2 regions of the Chelatococcus sp. YT9 genome follow, and region 2 is predicted to be linked to the other one. Evidence: riboswitches for the same ligand, from Rfam matches in the RefSeq annotation. Region 2 holds a riboswitch; the other holds the start of a gene.
The links. A riboswitch is a leader RNA that binds a small molecule or an ion and turns the genes downstream of it on or off. The one in region 2 is predicted to bind thiamine pyrophosphate.

Region 1: another riboswitch for thiamine pyrophosphate. It lies ahead of thiC (phosphomethylpyrimidine synthase ThiC); the one in region 2 lies ahead of KIO76_RS19330 (ABC transporter permease).

The regions. Positions count from the first base shown of each region.
Region 1 covers NZ_JAHBRW010000001.1:2,151,611-2,161,827, reverse strand. Annotated here, with positions in the region: gene KIO76_RS09785 (DUF423 domain-containing protein) at 1-114, shown strand, start outside; gene argB (acetylglutamate kinase) at 187-1,107, shown strand; gene KIO76_RS09775 (hypothetical protein) at 1,188-1,394, opposite strand; gene KIO76_RS09770 (pyrimidine 5'-nucleotidase) at 1,781-2,470, shown strand; gene KIO76_RS09765 (PRC-barrel domain-containing protein) at 2,750-3,142, opposite strand; TPP riboswitch at 3,381-3,500, shown strand; gene thiC (phosphomethylpyrimidine synthase ThiC) at 3,728-5,623, shown strand; gene KIO76_RS09755 (hypothetical protein) at 6,192-6,512, opposite strand; gene KIO76_RS31335 (OmpA family protein) at 7,125-8,036, shown strand; gene KIO76_RS09745 (c-type cytochrome) at 8,125-8,682, opposite strand; gene KIO76_RS09740 (prephenate dehydratase) at 8,910-9,767, shown strand; gene KIO76_RS09735 (GNAT family N-acetyltransferase) at 9,917-10,217, shown strand, end outside.
Region 2 covers NZ_JAHBRW010000001.1:4,189,996-4,200,212, forward strand. Annotated here, with positions in the region: gene KIO76_RS19305 (vitamin B12-dependent ribonucleotide reductase) at 1-2,507, shown strand, start outside; gene KIO76_RS19310 (GGDEF domain-containing protein) at 2,734-3,993, shown strand; gene ggt (gamma-glutamyltransferase) at 4,085-5,788, opposite strand; gene KIO76_RS19320 (lytic murein transglycosylase) at 6,807-7,997, opposite strand; gene KIO76_RS19325 (hypothetical protein) at 8,048-8,272, opposite strand; TPP riboswitch at 8,280-8,382, shown strand; gene KIO76_RS19330 (ABC transporter permease) at 8,515-9,258, shown strand; gene KIO76_RS19335 (ABC transporter substrate-binding protein) at 9,287-10,217, shown strand, end outside.

The sequences.
Region 1 (10,217 bases), 2.0 Mb from region 2:
CGCGCCCTCACAGGCACGCCCCTCTTCGCGATGGCGGCCCCCACCGGCGGCACGCTACTGATGATAGCCTGGGTCGCCATCGGCCTGTCCGCGCTCATTCCGCGACGCTCTTGAAAGACACGACAAAGTCGTGTGTCTTCGCTAAAAGACTGCGCCATCCGCATCCTGCCAACGGCGAGACATGTCATGTCCGATAACAAAGCCGCTCCCACCCCTCTCGCCGACCTGCCCGACGTGCATACCCGCGCCGAGGTTCTCGTGCAGGCCCTGCCACATATGCAGCGCTATGATCAGGAGATCGTGGTCGTGAAATATGGCGGGCACGCCATGGGCGACCCCGCCGCCGCCGAGGATTTCGCTGAGGACATCGTCCTCCTTGAGCAATCCGGTGTGAAGCCGATCGTCGTGCATGGCGGCGGCCCGCAGATCGGCCAGATGCTCAACCGCCTCGGCGTCAAATCCGAGTTCGCCGCCGGCCTTCGCATCACAGACAAGGCCACCGTCGAGATCGTCGAAATGGTCCTGGCGGGCTCCATCAACAAGCAGATCGTCGGCACGATTGCCGCCGAGGGCGGAAAGGCCATAGGTCTCTGCGGCAAAGACGGCAACATGGTCACCGCGCGGAAGGTGACCCGCTCTGTGGTCGATCCCGATTCCAACATTGAGAAGGTTGTCGACCTCGGCTTCGTCGGCGAGCCGGAACGGGTGGACCGCACGGTTCTCGACGCGGTCCTTGGCCAGGAGATCATCCCGGTGCTGGCACCCGTGGCTGTCGGCGCCGACGGTGAGACCTACAACATCAATGCCGACACCTTCGCAGGCGCCATAGCCGGTGCCATGCGCGCCAAGCGCCTGCTGCTGCTCACCGACGTGCCGGGGGTTCTCGACAAGAACAAAAACCTGTTGCCCGAGCTCACCGTGGAGCAGTGCCGCCACCTCATCGCTGATGGCACCATCACCGGCGGCATGATTCCGAAGGTCGAGACCTGCATCTATGCCCTCGAGCAGGGCGTCGAAGGCGTTGTCATCCTGGACGGCAAGGTGTCCCACGCGGTGCTGCTGGAACTCTATACCGACCACGGCGCCGGAACCCTCATCCGGCGGTAGGGCGAGCGACGTTCATCCCGAGCCTTGGCCAGTCCCGGCGGGCATAAACCCGGCGGGTGCCGGGACTTTCCGGACTGGAATCAGGGTCGATACAGAACGCGGTAGGCGGGCTTCACAAGCCGGCCTACCGGATCGAAGAACGCCGGTTCCAGCACGATCGAGACGATCCGCACAGCGTCAATCTGCCGGGAGGCCAATGTCGCATTGAGCGCCTCCAGGCTCGCTGCGCTCGTGAGTTCAGCAAGCGGCATTCTTTCCCGCCAGCTGGCATCGCCTGTGTCCACCATGATCTGGTCCTTAAATCAATTAAGCAACTGGCCAGACAATTCTTGATGACAATCCGGGTTCCGGGCCCTGCGTGGGGCGCGAGCATTTGCGTGGAATGAGATGCTTTTCACGCGGCGGATCGTCAGGCCTTGCAACTTACAGCCCATGCAACCATCTAAGCAGGTTCCCCCTCGTCCACGCCTACGTGGTTGAGGTCCAACAGTGGAAGCGTGATGTCGCAATCGGCTGTCTCGCCGCGCCGGATCCACGGCAAGCCGTCGGCGCCACGTTCCGGGAACGGAGCCTAACGAACGTGTCCTTCCGTAAGCCGCCTATCGACGATCTGCCCATACTCCCGGAAAGCCTGCCCATTTCCTTACGCCAGGCGTCCCCCTTTCCCGATGCGCTGACGCATAAGCCGTCGCTGGCGCATGTCGATACCTGGATCTTTGATCTCGACAACACCCTCTATCCCCACGATGCCAAGCTATGGCCGCAGGTGGATCTCCGGATCACCCTGTTTCTCGTGGAGCTCTGTGGGCTCGACGGCATCTCGGCCCGCGCACTCCAGAAGTATTACTATCATCGCTATGGAACGACATTGCGCGGCTTGATGGAAGAATACGGAATCGATCCCGAAGAATTCCTCGAATTCGCCCATAGCATTGACCACTCCTCGCTTCTGCCGAACCCCCTCTTAGGGGAGGCCATCGCCGCGCTGCCGGGGCGGAAGCTCATTCTCACCAACGGCTCACGGGCGCATGCGGAAGCGGTCGCGCTCAAGCTCGGCATCCGCGAGCATTTCGAGGACGTGTTCGACATCGTCGCTTCCGGCTTCGTGCCGAAACCGGAGCAGAGCACCTATGAGCGTTTTCTCGATCGCCACAATGTCGATCCGGCCGGCGCGGTCATGTTCGAGGACATCGAGAAAAATCTGGTCGTGCCTCATGCGCTTGGCATGGCAACCGTGCTGGTCCTGCCGAAAACCACGGACCCTTTCCGGGAAGCCGAGGAACAGGCCCCGATGATCGCACCGCATATCGACTTTATGACCGACGATCTCGCCGATTTTCTGGGGCGCATGCGAGACCATTAAACCCGCTGACCGACCGCACCGAAACGCCGGCTTCGTCCGGCGCGATCCCACCTCGCGCCGAGGCCTTCGGAAGGCATGAGCCTCAGAGGTCGGGATGGCGGAAACCAGCCCGACTATGACGGCTGAAATCCAGCCCGTCAAAATGGTCGGACAATGCTTCTTGGACCGGAGCCATTACCGCGGCTCCTGAGCCCGCCGGCGGCTTCGCGCGGAACCGGAAGCTGGAAAAAGGGCGCCTGCCGGCGCCCTTGTCAGCTCTTGCCCAACCCGGCGGCTTGTCTACCGGGCAAAGCGGCCCTCATATTTAAACTGCGGCGCCGCCTTCAACTGGTCCTTTGTCGCGTTGATACGGGCATTCCACTTCTTGTCCGCATCGCTCCACGTCAGCATGAGCGCGGACGGTGCAACGGCAACATAATGCGTGCCCATGCCGAGGAAGCCGCCGACGGAGAGGATGTAAGCGCGGATAGACGTACCATCGATCACCGCGTCTTCGATCTCCCCGACATTTTCGTCACCGGCATTCCTGACGTTCAGCCCTTTAAGTGAACTGGCCAGCGCTCCTTGTTCAACTGTAACAAAACTTGGTCCTTGAGCAGGCGTCGGCGCATTCTGTGCAAACGCCGCTGTCGAAAGCCCTATAGCCGCGATTACAACTGCGATCCGAACCATACTATATCTCCTAAATGCAAAGCGGATGGATTATCCGTATTCCCGCTATGAGAATGGCATTAGTAGGATTTTGTTCCATGGTTCTATTTGCAAACTGTTCTTTGTTTTCTCGGTAATTTGTAAGCTCTTCGGGCACAAAAGCTGCACGCCGTGGCACTCGCCAATGGACTGCCATGATAACTCCATAGCCGGCTCTGCATATGCATTGACAGCACGGTCATAACCGCCCATTCTCGTCACCTGTTCCGAGGGGGGCCCCGTGAGGGGGCTGAGATTCCGCCGGCTCATACGAGCACCGCGGTGACCCTTAGGACCTGATCCGGGTCATGCCGGCGAAGGGACGGAAAAGGTGCAAGGCTCCTCACGATTCCATCAGATCGCTGTCACCCGGATCTCCTCGAACCAGGAGTGTATCCGCTCGAGACCCTTTCCGATCCTGCCGGGTCGGGAACGGGTTCGATCGACCGCATCGTCTTCGCGCGAACCGCTTTACGCGTCGCTTGAGAATGCTGTGGGCGGACACTCTCCTCATTGATGAGCCGGGGCGCCTTCGCTCCGGCGAAGGTTCTCCGGAGAAGGAGATCCATGAACATTCATCCGCAGTCCCCGGCGCGCACGAAGGTGCGCCAGACTACCACCGCCACACCGGCCGCTGTCACCACAGGGGCCGTCGCAGGATCGGCCAAGGTCTATTCCAGCCCCCAGGGTCATCCCGGGATCCGGGTTCCCTTCCGTGAAATCGCGCTTGATCCCGCCTCCTGCGAGGCGCCCTTCCGCGTCTATGACACCTCTGGCCCGTTCACCGACCCCGAGGCCGTCATCGACCTCAATAGCGGCATCGCCCAGCCTCGCGCGCCATGGCTCGCTGCGCGCGGCCTGACCGCGATCGCGCCGCGCGCGGTGAAACCGGAGGACAACGGCAATATCTCCGCCGACAAGCTCGTCGCGCCCTGTCCAGCCGCGCGCACCGTGCTGTCCGGCAACGCCGGTCGGCCGGTCACGCAGCTCGACTATGCCCGCGCCGGCATCGTCACCGAGGAGATGGTCTATATCGCCCATCGCGAGAATCTCGGCCGCGCGGAGATGCTCGCGGGCGCCGAGGAACGCCGCGCCGACGGCGAGGATTTCGGCGCCGCCATCCCCAACTTCATTACTCCGGACTTCGTGCGCGAGGAGGTGGCGCGGGGACGCGCGGTCATACCCGCCAATATCAATCATCCCGAGCTAGAGCCCACCATCATCGGCCGCAACTTCCTGGTGAAGATCAACGCCAATATCGGCAATTCCGCCGTCACCTCCTCGGCCGCCGACGAGGTGGAGAAGCTGGTCTGGGCGATCCGCTGGGGCGCCGACACGGTGATGGACCTCTCCACCGGGCGCAATATCCACAACATCCGCTCCTGGATCATGCGCAACGCGCCCGTGCCGATCGGCACCGTCCCGATCTATCAGGCGCTGGAGAAGGTGGACGGCGACCCGGCGAAGCTCGACTGGGAGGTGTTCAAGGACACGCTCATCGAGCAGGCCGAGCAGGGCGTGGACTATTTCACCATCCACGCCGGCGTGCGCCTGGCCTATGTGCCGCTGACCGCGCGGCGCGTCACCGGCATCGTCTCGCGCGGCGGCTCGATCATGGCGCGCTGGTGCCTCTCCCACCACCGGGAGAGCTTCCTCTATGAGCGCTTCGACGAGATCTGCGACATCATGCATCGCTATGACGTCACCTTCTCGCTCGGCGACGGCCTCCGGCCCGGCTCCATTGCCGATGCCAACGACGCCGCGCAATTCGCGGAGCTCGATACGCTCGGCGAACTGACGAAGGTGGCTTGGGGCAAGGGCTGCCAGGTGATGATCGAGGGGCCGGGCCATGTTCCCATGCACAAGATCAAGGCGAATATGGACAAGCAGCTCGCCACCTGCGGCGAGGCCCCGTTCTATACGCTCGGGCCGCTGACCACCGACATCGCGCCGGGCTATGACCACATCACCTCCGCCATTGGCGCGGCGATGATCGGCTGGTTCGGCACGGCGATGCTCTGCTATGTCACGCCCAAGGAACATCTCGGCCTACCCAACCGCGACGACGTGAAGACCGGCGTCATCACCTACAAGATCGCCGCCCATGCCGCCGACCTCGCCAAGGGCCACCCCGCCGCCAAGCTGCGCGACGACGCCTTGTCCCGGGCGCGCTTCGAGTTCCGCTGGGAGGACCAGTTCAACTTAGGCCTCGATCCGGACACCGCGCGCGCCTTCCACGACGAGACGCTGCCGAAGGAGGCCCACAAGGTCGCGCATTTCTGCTCGATGTGCGGGCCGAAATTCTGCTCGATGAAGATCACGCAGGATCTGCGCGCCGAGGCGCTCGCCATGGAGCCTCTTGCAACGGAAACCTTGGGCGAAGCTGACCGCCTCGCCGGCCTTGCCGAAAAAGCGAAGGAATTCAATGCCAAGGGCGCGGCCATTTACGTGCCGGCGAACTAGCGGAGCACCCGGCTGCTCCCTCCGCTCCAGAAGGGGGGGGGGGCGGCCTCGCGCGAGCGGGGCGGGTGAACCCTCATGGCTGGAAGCGAGGCGATGTTGGCGGTGCGGCTGTGGCCACGACAGACGGGCCATCGCCCGAGCTCTCCCCTTCCGAACCATGAGCGGCAGCTGATGGGGCGTCGCGTCAACGCGGCGGATAAGAAGAAGTCACTCGGCGCGCCGCGCTAAATAACGCGCCGCGCATGTCTTGCAGGGTGCCGCACCCCTCGTCTTGGGCTTCGCTGCTGGAACGAGAGCGAAGCTACAAATCCAATGCGCCTTCAATAGTCAAGGTTGCACTCCAAATATCTCCGGCGCGGTTCAAATAAAGTCGCCTTCTGAGCATTATGAATAACCATTCATCTACCTGATGCACTTGCGAGAACTTAATATTGTCATAATCGCGGATTGACCTCGATCATTCGACTCCAGGGTTGAGGCTGGGCGGCGGTGCGAATGAGAGAGGACCTGACTGATGCGGATGACCCGTTTCGCTTTGCTCGCGGGCACGGTGATAGCGCTACCGATACTACGTGTCGCGGCTGCGCCCCTCGACCCCGCGATCGTCGATCCTGTCCGGCAGGATAACTTGCCGCCCGTCCTTCCGGACGAGACGCGGCTGCAGCTCGCGCAGGGCGCGCCGGACGATCAGGACGGCGGCCCGCAACGGCGGCGACCGGAGGGCCGCGGCGGCTCCGAAGGCGGCCAACGGCCGCCGGCCGGAGGGCCGGGCGGGCCGGAAGGCGCTCGACCGGACATGCCGCGGCGAGACATGCAACAACGGCAGGAGATGCCGCCACCGCAGATGCAGCGTCCCGAAAGGCCGCGGCCTGAGGGGGCAAGACCCCAAGCACCAAGACCCGAAGCACCAAGACCAGAGGGACCACGGCCCGACACGCCGCGCTCCCAGCGTGATCGCCCCGATGTCCCGCCTGAGGGTCGCCCCGCCTCGCCCGCCGGAGAGCGCGCACCCGGTCGTCCCGGCCGTCCCGAGGCGTCGCCTGGCGAAACGCCGCGACCCAGAGCGCCCCGCGAGGTAGCCCCCCGACCGGACGCGGAGGGACGTCCGCCACGTCAGGCGCCCGGCCAGCCGGGCCCGGATCGTCCTGGTGAACCAACGCGGGGCCCCGGCGCGCGACCCGACACACAACAGCAGCAACCGCGACCAGAACGGCCCGGTCCAGGGGCACCGCGGTCCGAGCAGCCCCGCCCGGGGCGACAAGTCACCCCAGACCAGCCGGTTGCCCCCGGGCAATCTGCGCCGCCCCCTGGCGCTCGCCCTGGTGCACCGCAGCAACCAGGCGACAGGCCCATACGGGGATCGCAGCCACCCACCGAGCGGCCCGTCGCGCCAGGCCAGCCGGCAGCTCCCGGCCAGCCTGTGCCCCCGCCCGGCACACGCCCCGGCGCGCAGCAGCAAACGGACGACAGGCCCGGCTTTGGCGGCCCTCCCGGTCGTGACTTGAGCGAGGAATGGCGCGCGCGGCGGCGGGTGGAGGAACGTGACGGGCGCACCATCATTCGCGAAAGCGACAACCGCGTCATCATTCGTGAGGGCGATCGGGAAGTCATCCGGCACGACGAAGTGGAGCGGCTGCGACGCGGCGCACGGGACGTGAACGTTGCTCGAGGACGTGGCGGGGACCGCACCATCACCGTCGTGCGGCCCGACGGCAGCCGCATCATCACCATGGAAGATGCTGACGGACGTCTCATGCGGAGGATTCGCCGGGGCCCTGACGGCCGCGACGTCATCATCATCGACAACAGCCGCAGGCCGGCGCGCGGTCCCGGCTTCTATGCGCCGCCGCTGGTGGCCTTGCCACCGCTCGTGCTCGGAGGCATCCCGCGCGACCGCTATATCGTTGAGGCTGAAGATGTGGGTCCGGAGGTCATTGAGGAGACTTTCCTGGCCCCTCCGGTCGAGGAGGTGGAGCGGGCCTATAGCCTCGACGAGATCCGCTACAACGAGCGCCTACGCGAGAAGATGCGCCGTGTCGACGTGGACACCATCACTTTTGCCACCGGCTCGGCCGATGTCGCACCTTCGGAGGTTGGCCGGCTGGATGCGATCGCCCGGGGGCTCACCGCCGTGATCAAACGCAACCCCAATGAGGTGTTCCTCGTGGAAGGGCACACGGACGCGGTGGGTTCGGACACCGACAACCTCGCGCTGTCGGATCGACGTGCCGAGGCGGTCGCGCAGGTTCTGACCGACAGCTATGGCGTGCCGCCCGAAAATCTTGTGACCCAGGGCTATGGAGAACAATATCTGAAGGTTCAAACGGACGGGCCTGCCCGCGAGAATAGAAGGGTGACGCTGCGGCGGATCACGCCGTTGATGTCGCAGAGCAGCGCTCCATCCGCGCGGTAAACCGCAACACGCTGGTCAAAAAACAATGGCCCCGGGGTGAAACCATCCCGGGGCCATCATTCGTGAACTGGCGGGAATGCCGGGCCGATCAGGGGTTGGGCAGCGGCGCCGGCGAATGGGACAAGCTGCGCAGATACGCGATGATGTCTGCGCGCTCCTCAGGCTTCGCCACGCCGGCGAAGCTCATGATCGTGCCCTTCATGTAGCTGCGCGGATTGGCGATGAAGTGGTCGAGCTCCTCATAGCCCCACTTCTCGCCCTTGGCGGCATGTTCCTTCATGGCCGCCGAATAACCGAAGCCCTGAACCTCACCCTTCGGACGATCGACAATGCCATAGAGATCTGGACCGACCTTTGCCCCCGCCCCTTCCACGAAATTATGGCAGGCGGCGCATTTCGCCGCAGCCTTCTGGCCACGGGCGGCATCAGCGGTCTGCATGCGAACGGCGATCGGTATGACCTCAACCGCGGCCGGTGCGGCGGCGGAAGCGCCCTCTTCCGGTGCGGGCAGATCGTAGCCGGGAACGGCCGGCGGATTTTGCGAGAAGATCGCGCTGGCCACAATGCCAAGGCCCATCGCAAAAACGCAGGTGCCAAGAATGGCGCCGAAGATCTTGTTGAGCTCGAAAGAATCTAGCTGTTGCATCGACAAAACAGCGGCTCCGGTGCGGCCAATGGGCTAGGCCGATTGGTAAGCTTCAGGCGAACGTTGACGGCGAAAACAGGGCCGCACAGCACGAGGACATGCAGCAAAGTCTGATTACCCGCTTTGAAGCCGGGTTGGCAACTCGTATAAGCGGCTTCCCCTTTGCTACCTTTTGCCGCTTTTCGGCATCGGCGCTCGGGGTGTGATGATTTCGAGGAGACGAGCCGATGTCCCTGCCCGAAGTAATTTCCTATCAAGGCGAACCGGGCGCCAACTCACATATTGCCTGCGATGACGTCTATCCGACGTGGCAACCCCTGCCCTGCGCGACGTTTGAGGACGCGCTTGCGGCGATTTCCGACGGTACGGCCACGCTCGGCATGATCCCGATCGACAACACGATCGCCGGCCGCGTCGCAGACATGCATCATCTGCTGCCGACATCAGGGCTGCACATCATTGGCGAGTTTTTCCTGCCCATCCATTTCCAGTTGATGGCACCGAAAGGCGCGACGCTCGCCACCATCAAGACGGTGCACAGCCATGTGCATGCGCTGGGCCAGTGCCGGCGAATCATCCGCAAGCTCGGGCTCAATGCCGTGGTTGCCGCCGACACCGCGGGCTCAGCGCGCTTGGTCGCCGAGTGGAACGACCCGACGCAGGCCGCACTCGCGCCACGCCTGGCGGCGCAGATTTACGGGCTCGACATCCTGATGGAGGACGTCGAGGACGAAGCCCATAACACCACGCGTTTCGTCGTGCTGGCCCGTGAGCCGCAATGGGCCAAGGCCGGAAACGGCCCCACCGTGACGAGTTTCGTGTTCCGCGTCCGCAACGTGCCGGCGGCGCTCTACAAGGCGCTCGGCGGCTTCGCGACCAACGGCGTCAATATGACGAAGCTCGAAAGCTACATGGTGGAAGGGCATTTCCATGCGACGCAGTTCTATGCGGAGGTCGATGGTCACCCGGATGACCCCGCGCTGAAGAACGCTCTCGAGGAGATCGGCTTTTTCTCGAAGGAGCTGCGGATTCTCGGGGTCTATCCTGCGCATCCCTTCCGCGCCACCCAGATACCTGCGGAATAGGTACCGGAGGCGGATGGCCGAGCGCGATCTTTGCCGTTCAGCCTTCCTTTTCCATGAGAGCGAAAAAAAGGCGGCCGTCATCTCTTCGTCGCCCTTTTATGGCCTTTCTCTCACGCGAGTTTACCTCCGCACGATGAGAGGGAAGGCCAATGACGCCCACGTTCAGACACGCAGACAGCTGCGACATGGCCAATGTCTCCCGCTTTTACGAGCATGTTTGGCAGGAGACCTATCTCAGCCTCATGGATGTCCGGGAGCTCAGCAGCTGGCGGGCACGTCGGGATTGGCGCGCCTTGCCCGCTGACGAGGGCACCGTAGTCGTGGCGGAACATGATGGCCAACTGGTCGGCTTCGGTGCCTGCGGTCCCGCGCGGGATGGTGAGCTCGGCACCTTCGGCGAGATTTACGCAATCCACGTCGCGCGGCAATTTCGTTCGCGCGGCATCGGAA
Region 2 (10,217 bases):
CTCTGAAGGCGCGCCTTACCGGCAAGCCGGTCAAGACCCTGAAGGCCCGTGAGCTTTGGGAGAAGATCGGCTATGCGGCCTGGGCCTCGGCCGATCCGGGCATCCAGTTCCACACGACCATCAACGACTGGCACACCTGCCCTGCCTCGGGACCGATCGTCGCATCGAACCCGTGCTCGGAGTACATGTTCCTCGACGATACGGCCTGCAATCTCGCCTCGGCGAACCTCCTGCAGTTCTATGACCGCGCCACGCGCCGCTTCGACGTGGAGGCCTTCGAGCACGCCTGCCGCTTGTGGACGCTCGTCCTCGAAATCTCGGTGACGATGGCGCAGTTCCCCTCCAAGGAGATCGCGGAGCTTTCCTACAAGTACCGCACGCTTGGTCTTGGTTACGCGAATATCGGCGGCCTTCTGATGACGATGGGCCTCCCCTATGATTCAGCTGAGGCGAGAGCACTTGCCGGCGCGATCACCGCTGTGATGACCGGCACCTCCTATGCCACCTCTGCGGAGATGGCGCAGGAGCTCGGCCCTTTCCCAGGCTATGCCAAGAACTCGCCCCACATGTTGCGCGTCATCCGCAACCACCGCCGCGCGGCGCACGGCGAGGCCGCGGGATATGAGAAGCTGGCGACCGATCCCGTGCCGCTCGACCATGCCTCCGCCGCCAAGCTGGGCGAGCTCGGGACCACTCTGGTTGCCCATGCCGTCGCCGCCTGGGACAAGGCGCTGACGCTCGGCAAGGCCCATGGCTACCGCAACGCCCAGACGACTGTGCTCGCGCCCACCGGCACGATCGGCCTCGTCATGGATTGCGACACCACCGGCATCGAGCCGGACTTTGCACTGGTGAAGTTCAAGAAGCTCGCCGGTGGCGGCTATTTCAAGATCATCAACCGCGCGGTGCCGGATGCGCTGCGCTCCCTCGGCTACCGCGAGTCGGAAATTGCCGAGATCGAGGCTTACGCGGTCGGCCACGGCTCGCTCGCGCAAGCCCCTGCCATCAACAAGACGACCCTCGCAGCCAAGGGGTTCCCGGAAGAGAAGATCGCAACCCTTGAAGCGGGCATGAAGTCGGCGTTCGACATCAAGTTCGTTTTCAACAAATGGACCCTCGGCGAGGACTTCCTCACGGGCACCCTCGAAATCCCGGCCGAGCGTCTCAACGATCCGAGCTTCGATCTCCTCGCCCATCTCGGCTTCTCGAAGGCCGATGTCGAAGCGGCGAACATCCACATCTGCGGGGCGATGACGCTGGAGGGCGCGCCGCATCTCAAAACCGAGCACTATGCTGTCTTCGACTGCGCCAATCCGTGCGGCCGCACCGGCAAGCGCTACCTTTCGGTCGAGAGCCATATCCGCATGATGGCGGCGGCGCAGCCCTTCATCACGGGCGCCATCTCCAAGACCATCAACATGCCGAATGACGCGACCGTCGAGGACTGCAAGGAGGCCTATCTCCTCTCCTGGCGGCTCGCGCTGAAGGCGAACGCGCTCTACCGCGACGGTTCCAAGCTGTCGCAGCCGCTGAACTCCGCCCTCATCAACGAGGAAGAGGATGAGGTCGAGGACGCCGTCGATGCCCTTCTCGCCCAGCCCACCGCCGCACGGACCGCGCAGGTCGCAGAGCGCATCGTCGAGAAGATCATCGAGCGCGTCGAGCGGGTCCGCGAGCGCGAGAAGATGCCGGACCGCCGCAAGGGTTACACCCAGAAGGCCGTTGTCGGCGGCCACAAGGTCTATCTGCGCACCGGCGAGTATGCCGACGGCCGACTTGGGGAAATCTTCATCGACATGCATAAGGAAGGCGCAGCCTTCCGGGCGATGATGAACAACTTCGCCATCGCCGTGTCGCTTGGCCTGCAGTATGGCGTCCCGCTCGAGGAATATGTCGAAGCTTTCACCTTCACGCGCTTCGAGCCCGCCGGCTTTGTCGCCGGCAATCAGTCGATCAAGAACGCCACCTCGATCCTTGACTATGTGTTCCGCGAGCTGGCGATCTCCTATCTCTCGCGCTACGACCTCGCGCATGTCGATCCGAGCGAAATCGGCTTCGACGTGATCGGCAAGGGCGAGAACCAGGCCAAAGCCCCGGAGGGCACGCCTGCCCCCACCCAGCAGGTGATCTCCAAGGGTTTCGTGCGCGGCAAGCCGACGAACTTCCTCACCATTCCCGGTGACAAGCGCGATGCCCCAAAAGCTCCCGGCGCTACAGCCACCGCCCAGCCGTCCAGCGCCACCGTGGTGGCCTTCGCCGGCACAGGCGCCGTGGCATTGAAGAGCGAGCCGGAGCAGGATGAGGAGCCAGCGGGTGAAGAAGCCTTTGCCTCGCTCGGCTTCGCCGCCCCGGCCAATCAGCAGCGCAGCGTGTCCGACCGCCGGGCCGAGGCGCGGATGAAGGGCTACGAGGGCGAGGCCTGCCCTGAATGCGCGAACTTCACCCTGGTTCGCAACGGCACCTGCATGAAATGCGACACCTGCGGCTCGACGACCGGCTGCAGCTGAGCCTCACGCGCGTCTTCGCATTCGACACCGTCTCCATGGCCGGGCTCGTCCCGGCCATTTTCATGGGGCGTGATGGCGCCGCCGGTCGTTGCATCGCCGTCCCTCTTGCGCGGCATACCGCCTACGCTACAAGCAAAAGGATTGAAGGTTGCTGTCGTGGGTGCTGAGGGCAGCCTCGATGAGACAGCCTTGCCGGTAGGCCGAGGGAGTGAAGGTTGGCCGCCTCATGATGCTCGATGTACGGACCCTGTTCGTCGTGGTGGTTTTCATCACCATCGTTGCTGGCGCGTGGCTCAGCTTCTCGGCGCTGCAACACCGCGACCGGCGCCCGCTCGCCCTGTGGGGAGGCTGCTACTTTCTGGTCGGCTTCGGCGTCGCTGTCCTCGCGACCCATGAACTCATGCCCGATGCCGTGCGAATCATCATCGGAAACAGCCTTATCCTCTTAGGTTATGGCGCAGCCTGGCAGGGCGCGCGCGCCTTCGATGGGCGCCCGATGCAATGGACCGGCTTTTCCCTGGGCACCGTCATCTGGCTTGGCGCCTGCCTGATACCGACATTCCTGGAAACCCTCGCACTCAGGGTCATGCTCGTCTCGGGCGTCGTCGCCGCCTATTCCTTCGCGACCGCCATGGAGCTGTGGCGGGGGCGCGGTGAACTGGCGTCTCGCGTGCCGGGTGTCGTTTTGCTCTGCGTCCATGCGGCGATTTTCATCATCCGAGCCATCGACGCGCCGAACCTGCCTCTTCCCGACAGCGGTTTCCTGACCGCCTGGAATTGGAACATGGTTCTTGCCTTCGAGACCCTCATCTTCATGCTCGGCATGGCTTTCATCGCCACCGCCATCATGAAGGAGAAGCTCAGCTTCGAACATCGGCGCGAGGCATTGGTCGATCCGTTGACGGAAGCTCTCAACCGGCGCGGCTTCGAGCTGCGTGGCCTGCAGGTCTTGCGCCGGCATGCGGCGGCGCATGAGCCGATCGCGGTCATCGCTTTCGACCTCGATCACTTCAAGTCCGTCAACGACACATTCGGCCACGCCATGGGCGATGCGGTCCTCGTGCAATTCAGTCAGATCGCGTCCCGCCATCTCAGGTCAAGCGACATGCTGTTTCGCATGGGTGGCGAGGAATTCACCGCCTTGCTCCCTGGAGCAAGCGCCGATGATGCGCGTCTGGTCGCTGACCGGATCAGGAAGTCCTTCGTCGAAGCCGTGAGGCACTCCTGCGACGGTCGTGTGGTCACAGTCAGCGCCGGGATCGCCTCGTCCGGAACCCACGGTTACGACGCGCGGGAGCTTCTGTCGGCGGCCGACAAGGCGCTCTATCGCTCCAAGAACGAGGGCCGTAACCGCGTGACACAAGACGGCGATCCGCTACCGCCTCCCCCTCCGAGTGGAAGCAATATTGCGATCTTCCCCAATCGCGGTCGTAACGGCGCCCTGCCCCGCTCGGCCAATGGCAGCTCGTCCGAACCAGGGCGATAGATCGACCACGCCTCTCGCGCCGTCTCCAAACAAACGCAGACGAGTCGGCGCGACGCCGCGAATTGGTCCGGCGCGATTACGGTCGCGTGGCTCAATCGCCGATAGCAACGCCCTCCCGCCGGCTATCGGCCCCGCCCAGAAAACCGGACGGCGTCAGGACGATCGCCTGGGTGCCTGAGGTCATCTGCATGACGGAGACCTGATGGCCGAGCGCCTCGAGGGGAGCCTTCCAGGCCTCCGCTTCCGTCCCCGCCTCCAGCTCCGTCGGCCCATTGCGGCTTCCAACATTCGGCCAATCCACTGCGACCTGCGGATCGAGCTTCCAGTCGAGAATGGCGACGAGCGTCTTCGCGACAAAATTGATGATCTGGCTCCCGCCGGGGGATCCAGTGACCACGTAGAGCCGATCGAACGCATCAAAGACGATGGTCGGCGCCATTGAGCTGCGCGGCCGCTTGCCGGGTTCGACTCTGTTGGCGACCGGCTTGCCTCCTTCGTTCGGCGCAAAGTTGAAATCGGTGAGCTCGTTGTTCAGGAGGAACCCGCTCGCCGTCATGATACGCGCGCCGAAACCGCTCTCGATCGTCGTCGTCATCGACACGGCATTGCCGTTACCATCGACAATCGAAATATGGCTGGTGCCGTTCTCTATACCCTCGGAGGGCGCGAACAATTGCGATCGGCGGGCAAAGGGCGGTTCGCCCGCGGTGGCGCGGCCGATGGACCGGTCTGGCCGCATCAGTGCTCCACGACCCCGCAGATAGTCCGCATCGATGAGCCCCCGCACCGGCACAGACAGAAAATCCGGATCCCCGAGATACTGAGCCCGATCGGCATAGGCCAGGCGTCCCGCTTCGGCGATCCAATGAACAGCCTCCGCGCCCTGCCCCATACGAGGAAGATTCTGCTTCTCAAGCATCGCCAGCATCTGCGCGATCGCAATGCCGCCGGAGCTGGGCGGCCCCATGCCGCAGACTGTGTAGACCCGATAGGGGTGGCATATCGCCGGGCGCTCGGCGACCGCATAAGCCTTCAGATCCGCCAGTGTCATCCCGCCTGGGTTTTTCGGGTGGCCGGCAACGCTGGCAACGATGTCCTCCGCGATGGGCCCATTATAGAAAGCATCCATGCCATCCCGCGCCAGCATTCGCAGAGTCCCGGCCAAAGCCGGGCTCTTCAACAGGGTCCCCACCGCTTTCGGCTGACCATCCTCGCCATAGAAATAGGCGCTTGCGCGCGCATCCGCCCGCAGCGCCTGCTCCTGGCCAAGAAGCCCGTTCAGCCGCGGCGAAATCGCGAAGCCCTCTTCCGCCAACCGGATCGCCGGCTCGAACAAGCGCGCCCATGGCAACCTTCCCCAGCGCTTGTGGGCTGCCTCGAGCAGGCGCGGCGTGCCTGGAATACCCACGGAGCGTCCGCCAACGACGGCCTCCATAAAGGGCATCGGCTTGCCATCCCTTGTCAGGAAAAGGTCCGGCGTCGCGGCTGCGGGCGCGGTCTCACGCCCGTCGAGGGTCACAAGCGCACGCTTTGCCGCGTCCCAATGGAGCATGAAGGCACCGCCGCCGAGGCCGGAACTCTGCGGCTCTACGAGATTGAGGACGAGCTGCACCGCAATGGCGGCGTCCACTGCGCTGCCGCCCGCGCGCAAAATCTCGCGCCCGGCCTCGGCAGCCAGCGGATTGGCGGCGGCGACCATGAACTGGCGCGCCTCACCAAGAACACGGCTCGCGTGCTTGGTCGCGCCTTCCGGCGCGGGCGCGAGAGCCTGTGCCTCGACCGGGGATGATCCCATTGTCGCTGCCAGGGACATTCCAAGCACTGCTGCGCTGCACGCCCGGAAGAAAGACGCGTGCCAAGAGAAAAACGCGTGCCAAGAGGAAAACTGGCTCATTGTCGAGGCCCCTGTGCCATCAAGCGAACGGCATTATGGCCCGAGGAAAGGCGACTGCAAATTCTCCTCAACTCTCGCCTTTTCCTCAGTGGCGGAAGCCGGATCATCTGGAAGGCGTCGGTACGCCCCCTGCCTGCGGTGCCAAGCCTAGCATCCCCCCTGGAAGCGTAACTGTTCATTATCATGATGTGTTGGGAGCTGCGGCTTGTGGCGCGAGGACCGAACCGCAACTCTCCTCCGCATTTCTGGCGCCCATCTCCGACTTCAGACGTGGCGAAGATCAGATCGGGATCAGGCGGGCAGGCCCAAGGCGCTTGCCCAGACGCCGATCATGCTGACGAAAAGACCGAGAGAGGCGAGTTCGATCACGCGACCGAAGAACCATTGAACCATCGTCCTGCTCCTCTATGTTTTCTGTTTGTTCTCAATAATTCACTGTTTGTTCCTTCGCAATCCAAAGGGGCGCTTATGGATAATGGGGAATGAATCGCCCAATTCGCACATGTTTACTTTTTGTTCCGACCTGGCCACAGCCTCCGCCCGCGATCGCTCGTGCGCTGAGCGAACTCATGGCGAGCCCCGCCGACGACTGTCCGAAACCGCAGGCTTAATAAAAGGTAAATTGCCGGCTAAACGAAAAGCGTTTGGGCCTCGGGGCACCGGTGTCCCGACGTCCGCCGTCACCGTCCGCTCTCGGGAAAATGCCCGTCTTCTCAAGTTCTTGCTACGGCAACACATAGCCGACGTGAAAGTACGGCATAGAGGTGCCTTGGCGTTCGTGCGCAGAGAAATCAGTTAACCGGCTAATTGTTGGCACACAGGCTTGAACTTCGGATACCGCCTGCCATTTAGCTGCGGTCGACCGTCGCTGGCGATGCCAGCGACGGTGCACGCAAATCATTGCTTTGTCGCTTCTGCCCTATCTGCCGCCAAGCGCGCGGTAGATTTTGCTCCCGGCCCGACCTGTCGGCGGCATGCCTAGCGCCTGCTCGGCCGCGGCAATCGCCGCGCGGGACTGGGCGCCGATCTTGCCGTCTGGCTCTCCGACATCATAACCGCGCGCGGCCAGGAGCTTCTGCAACTGGAGACGCTGCGCCCGCGACAACCCCGGATCATCGGTCGGCCAAGGCGTCCGCAACGCGGGATAGCCGGCCATCCGATCGGCGAGATGCGAGATCGCGAGGGCGTAGGATTCCGCCTGGTTGTAGGCATAGATGGCGTTGAAATTTGGATAGACGAGGAAGCCTGGCCCGTTGGGGCCGGCCGGCAGCAGGAGCCCCGCCTCCCCCCCGCCCGATAGTGGACGGCCATCGGCCCGCGTCACTCCGCGACCGGACCACGTGGCGAGCGAAGCGCGATTGTTGCGGCCGGTCGGTCCCTTGTAACCCGACGGCACCGCCACCTCGATCATCCACGGCTGACCGGTGCGCCAGCCAGCCCGTTTGAGGTAATTAGCCGTCGAACCCAGCGCGTCCGGAACCGACTTCACCAGGTCGCGCCGGCCGTCCCCATCGAAATCCACCGCCAGCCGCTGATACGTGGTCGGAATGAACTGGGTCTGGCCGAAGGCCCCCGCCCAGGAGCCATAAAGCTCATCGAGCGTGAGATCCCCCTGGTCCACGAGCTTCAGCGCCGCCATGAGCTCGCCCCGCCAGAAGGCCTGCCGCCGCCCACCTTCGCACACGAGCGTCGCGAGCGCATGCGGAAGGAAGTTGTCGCCGGCCTCCGTCCCGAAATTGGTTTCGACGCCCCAGACCGCGGCAATGACGTGGCGATCAACCCCGAAGCGCTGTTCGGCGGCACGCAAGACGCGATCATATTTACGCATCATTGCCTGGCCATCCCGCACACGCTCCTCATCGACGAGGAAGCCTATGTAATCCCAGATCGGGGTCTTGAACTCCGGCTGGACCTTGGAAAGCCGCAGGACCTTGTCGTCGGGCTGGTTGATCGCCAACGCTTGGGAGATGACATTCTGGCTGATGCCGGAGCGCGCCGCATCAGCCCGGAGCTGGCTGATGCATTGCGTGAAATTCGCCGCCGCAGCGCCCGTTCCCATCATCCAGGCTGTCGCGATCAGGACCATGTGCCGCATATAAATCCTACCCATGCTATCGAGGGTTCACCATGACTTGGATCAGGCTATCATGGTTAATCCTTTTAAAATGTTACCACCGCCCGTAGTTGCGTAAGCGGACCTGATGCAAGATCCGGATTAAGGGTCTGGTCGACCACAACTCCCTGCAACCGGGAAGGTTGCTCCACCATCATCGATTGCCAGCACAGGCGCGCGCGATGCGCGAGGATGGCGGCGAGGCCAGATACTGCAACGGGCCGGCGCCTCCCTTCCACCTCCGGCTTGACACCCTCGGTGGCTTTTCCCATAGAGTGCTCTTATTCCGAGGGGCGTGCCGTACGGCACTGAGATAGCGATGAGCTGGACCCTTGAACCTGATCCGGGTGATGCCGGCGTAGGAACGGAATTGGGGACTTCCCGACACCCCTCTCTCCTCTTCGCATCGCCCTGGTCCTGGCCATTCGCTAAGGTTCACGCCATGCGTCTTGCAAGACCACATCGAGCCGCCGTCGAGCTACCCCACTTTAGCTTGTCCTGAAGGCAGGGCCGCATGCGCGTCACCATGGCCGCTCTTCGGATCACTGCAACGCTTCTCTTGGCTTGGCAGGCGCTGATCTGGATCGGCCGCCCCCCGGCCTATATCGTGCCGCCGCCGCTGGACGTGGCGGCCGTCTTCCTGCGCCAGCCCTCCTTCCTGCTGGCGAACAGCCTCATCACGCTTTCGGAGATCATGGCCGGATTCGCGCTGGGCGCCGTTCTTGGCATGGGCACCGCCATTGCCATTGCCGCCCTACCCCGCTTCGGCCGGCTGGTGTGGCCGCTGATGCTGGTACTGCAGGCTTTCCCCGTCTTCGTGCTTGCTCCGGTCCTGGTGCTGTGGTTCGGCTTCGGGCTCGCTTCCAAAGTGGTGATGACGACGATCATCATCTTCTTTCCCGTAGCTTCGGCTTTTGCCGATGGCCTCCGGCGCACCGATCCCGACCTGCTCGATGCCACAGCCCTGACCACCGCCACCCATTGGCAGACGCTCATTCATGTGCGCCTGCCTCTGGCACTGCCTTTCCTTGCGTCGGGCCTGAAGGTCGCCGCACCGCTCGCACCGCTTGGCGCAGTCGTTGGCGAATGGGTTGGTGCTTCAGCGGGCCTTGGCTTCGTCATGGTACAGGCCAACGCCCGCATGCAGACCGAGACGATGTTTGCCGCGATGCTCATCCTGGCTGCGGTGACGCTCGCGCTGCGCGCCATCGTCGATCACCTCACCCCCTATCTCACCCCTTGGACGCAGAACACCTGAACCGAGCCGCGCAGAGGAACCCACGATGATCCGCAGAACCCTCCTTGCAATAGCCGTCGGCCTCGCAACGACCGCAGGCGCCCTCGCGCAGGCGACGCCTCAGCCTCCACCTTCCGAGAAGGTGAAGGTTCTGCTTGAATGGTTCGTCAATCCGGACCACGCGCCGATGGTTGTGGCCAAAGAGCTTGGTCTTTTCACCAAGGCAGGTCTCGAGGTCGAGCTGCTGCCGCCGTCGGATCCGTCGATCGTGCCGCGCGCTGTCGCGTCCGGCCAGGCCGACATCGGCGTTCACTACCAGCCAAGCCTTTATCTCGACCACGCGGCGGGCATTCCCCTCGTGCGCTTCGGCACCCTTGTGGAAACGCCGCTCAACACCGTGACGGTGCTGGCGAATGGCCCGATCAAGTCATTGGCGGATCTCAAGGGCAAGAAGGTCGGCTTCTCCGTCTCGGGCTTCGAGGATGCCCTTCTGCAACGCATGCTGGCCTCGGCCGGCGTCGACAGGGCCGATGTCGAACTCGTCAATGTCAATTTTGCGTTGTCGCCCTCGCTGATCAGCGGTCAGGTCGACGCCACGATCGGCGGCTTTCGCAATTTCGAGCTCACGCAGATGCGCCTCAAGGGGCATGAAGGGCGCGCCTTCCTGCCGGAGGACAGCGGTGTGCCGGCTTATGACGAACTGATCTTCGTGACGCGGCCCGATCTCCTCAAGGACAGCCGCCTGACGCGTTTCCTCGACGCGGTGGAACAAGGTGCGATTTATCTCACCAACCATCCGGAGGAAGGCTGGAGACTGTTCACGAAGGCCTACCCAGATCTCGACGATGCCCTGAACCGACAGGCCTGGATCGACACATTGCCTCGCTTCGCCAAGCGCCCGTCGGCGCTCGACCGGCGCCGTTACGAACGCTTCGGTCAGTTCATGCTAGAGGCCGGTCTGATCAAGGCTGCGCCTCGCG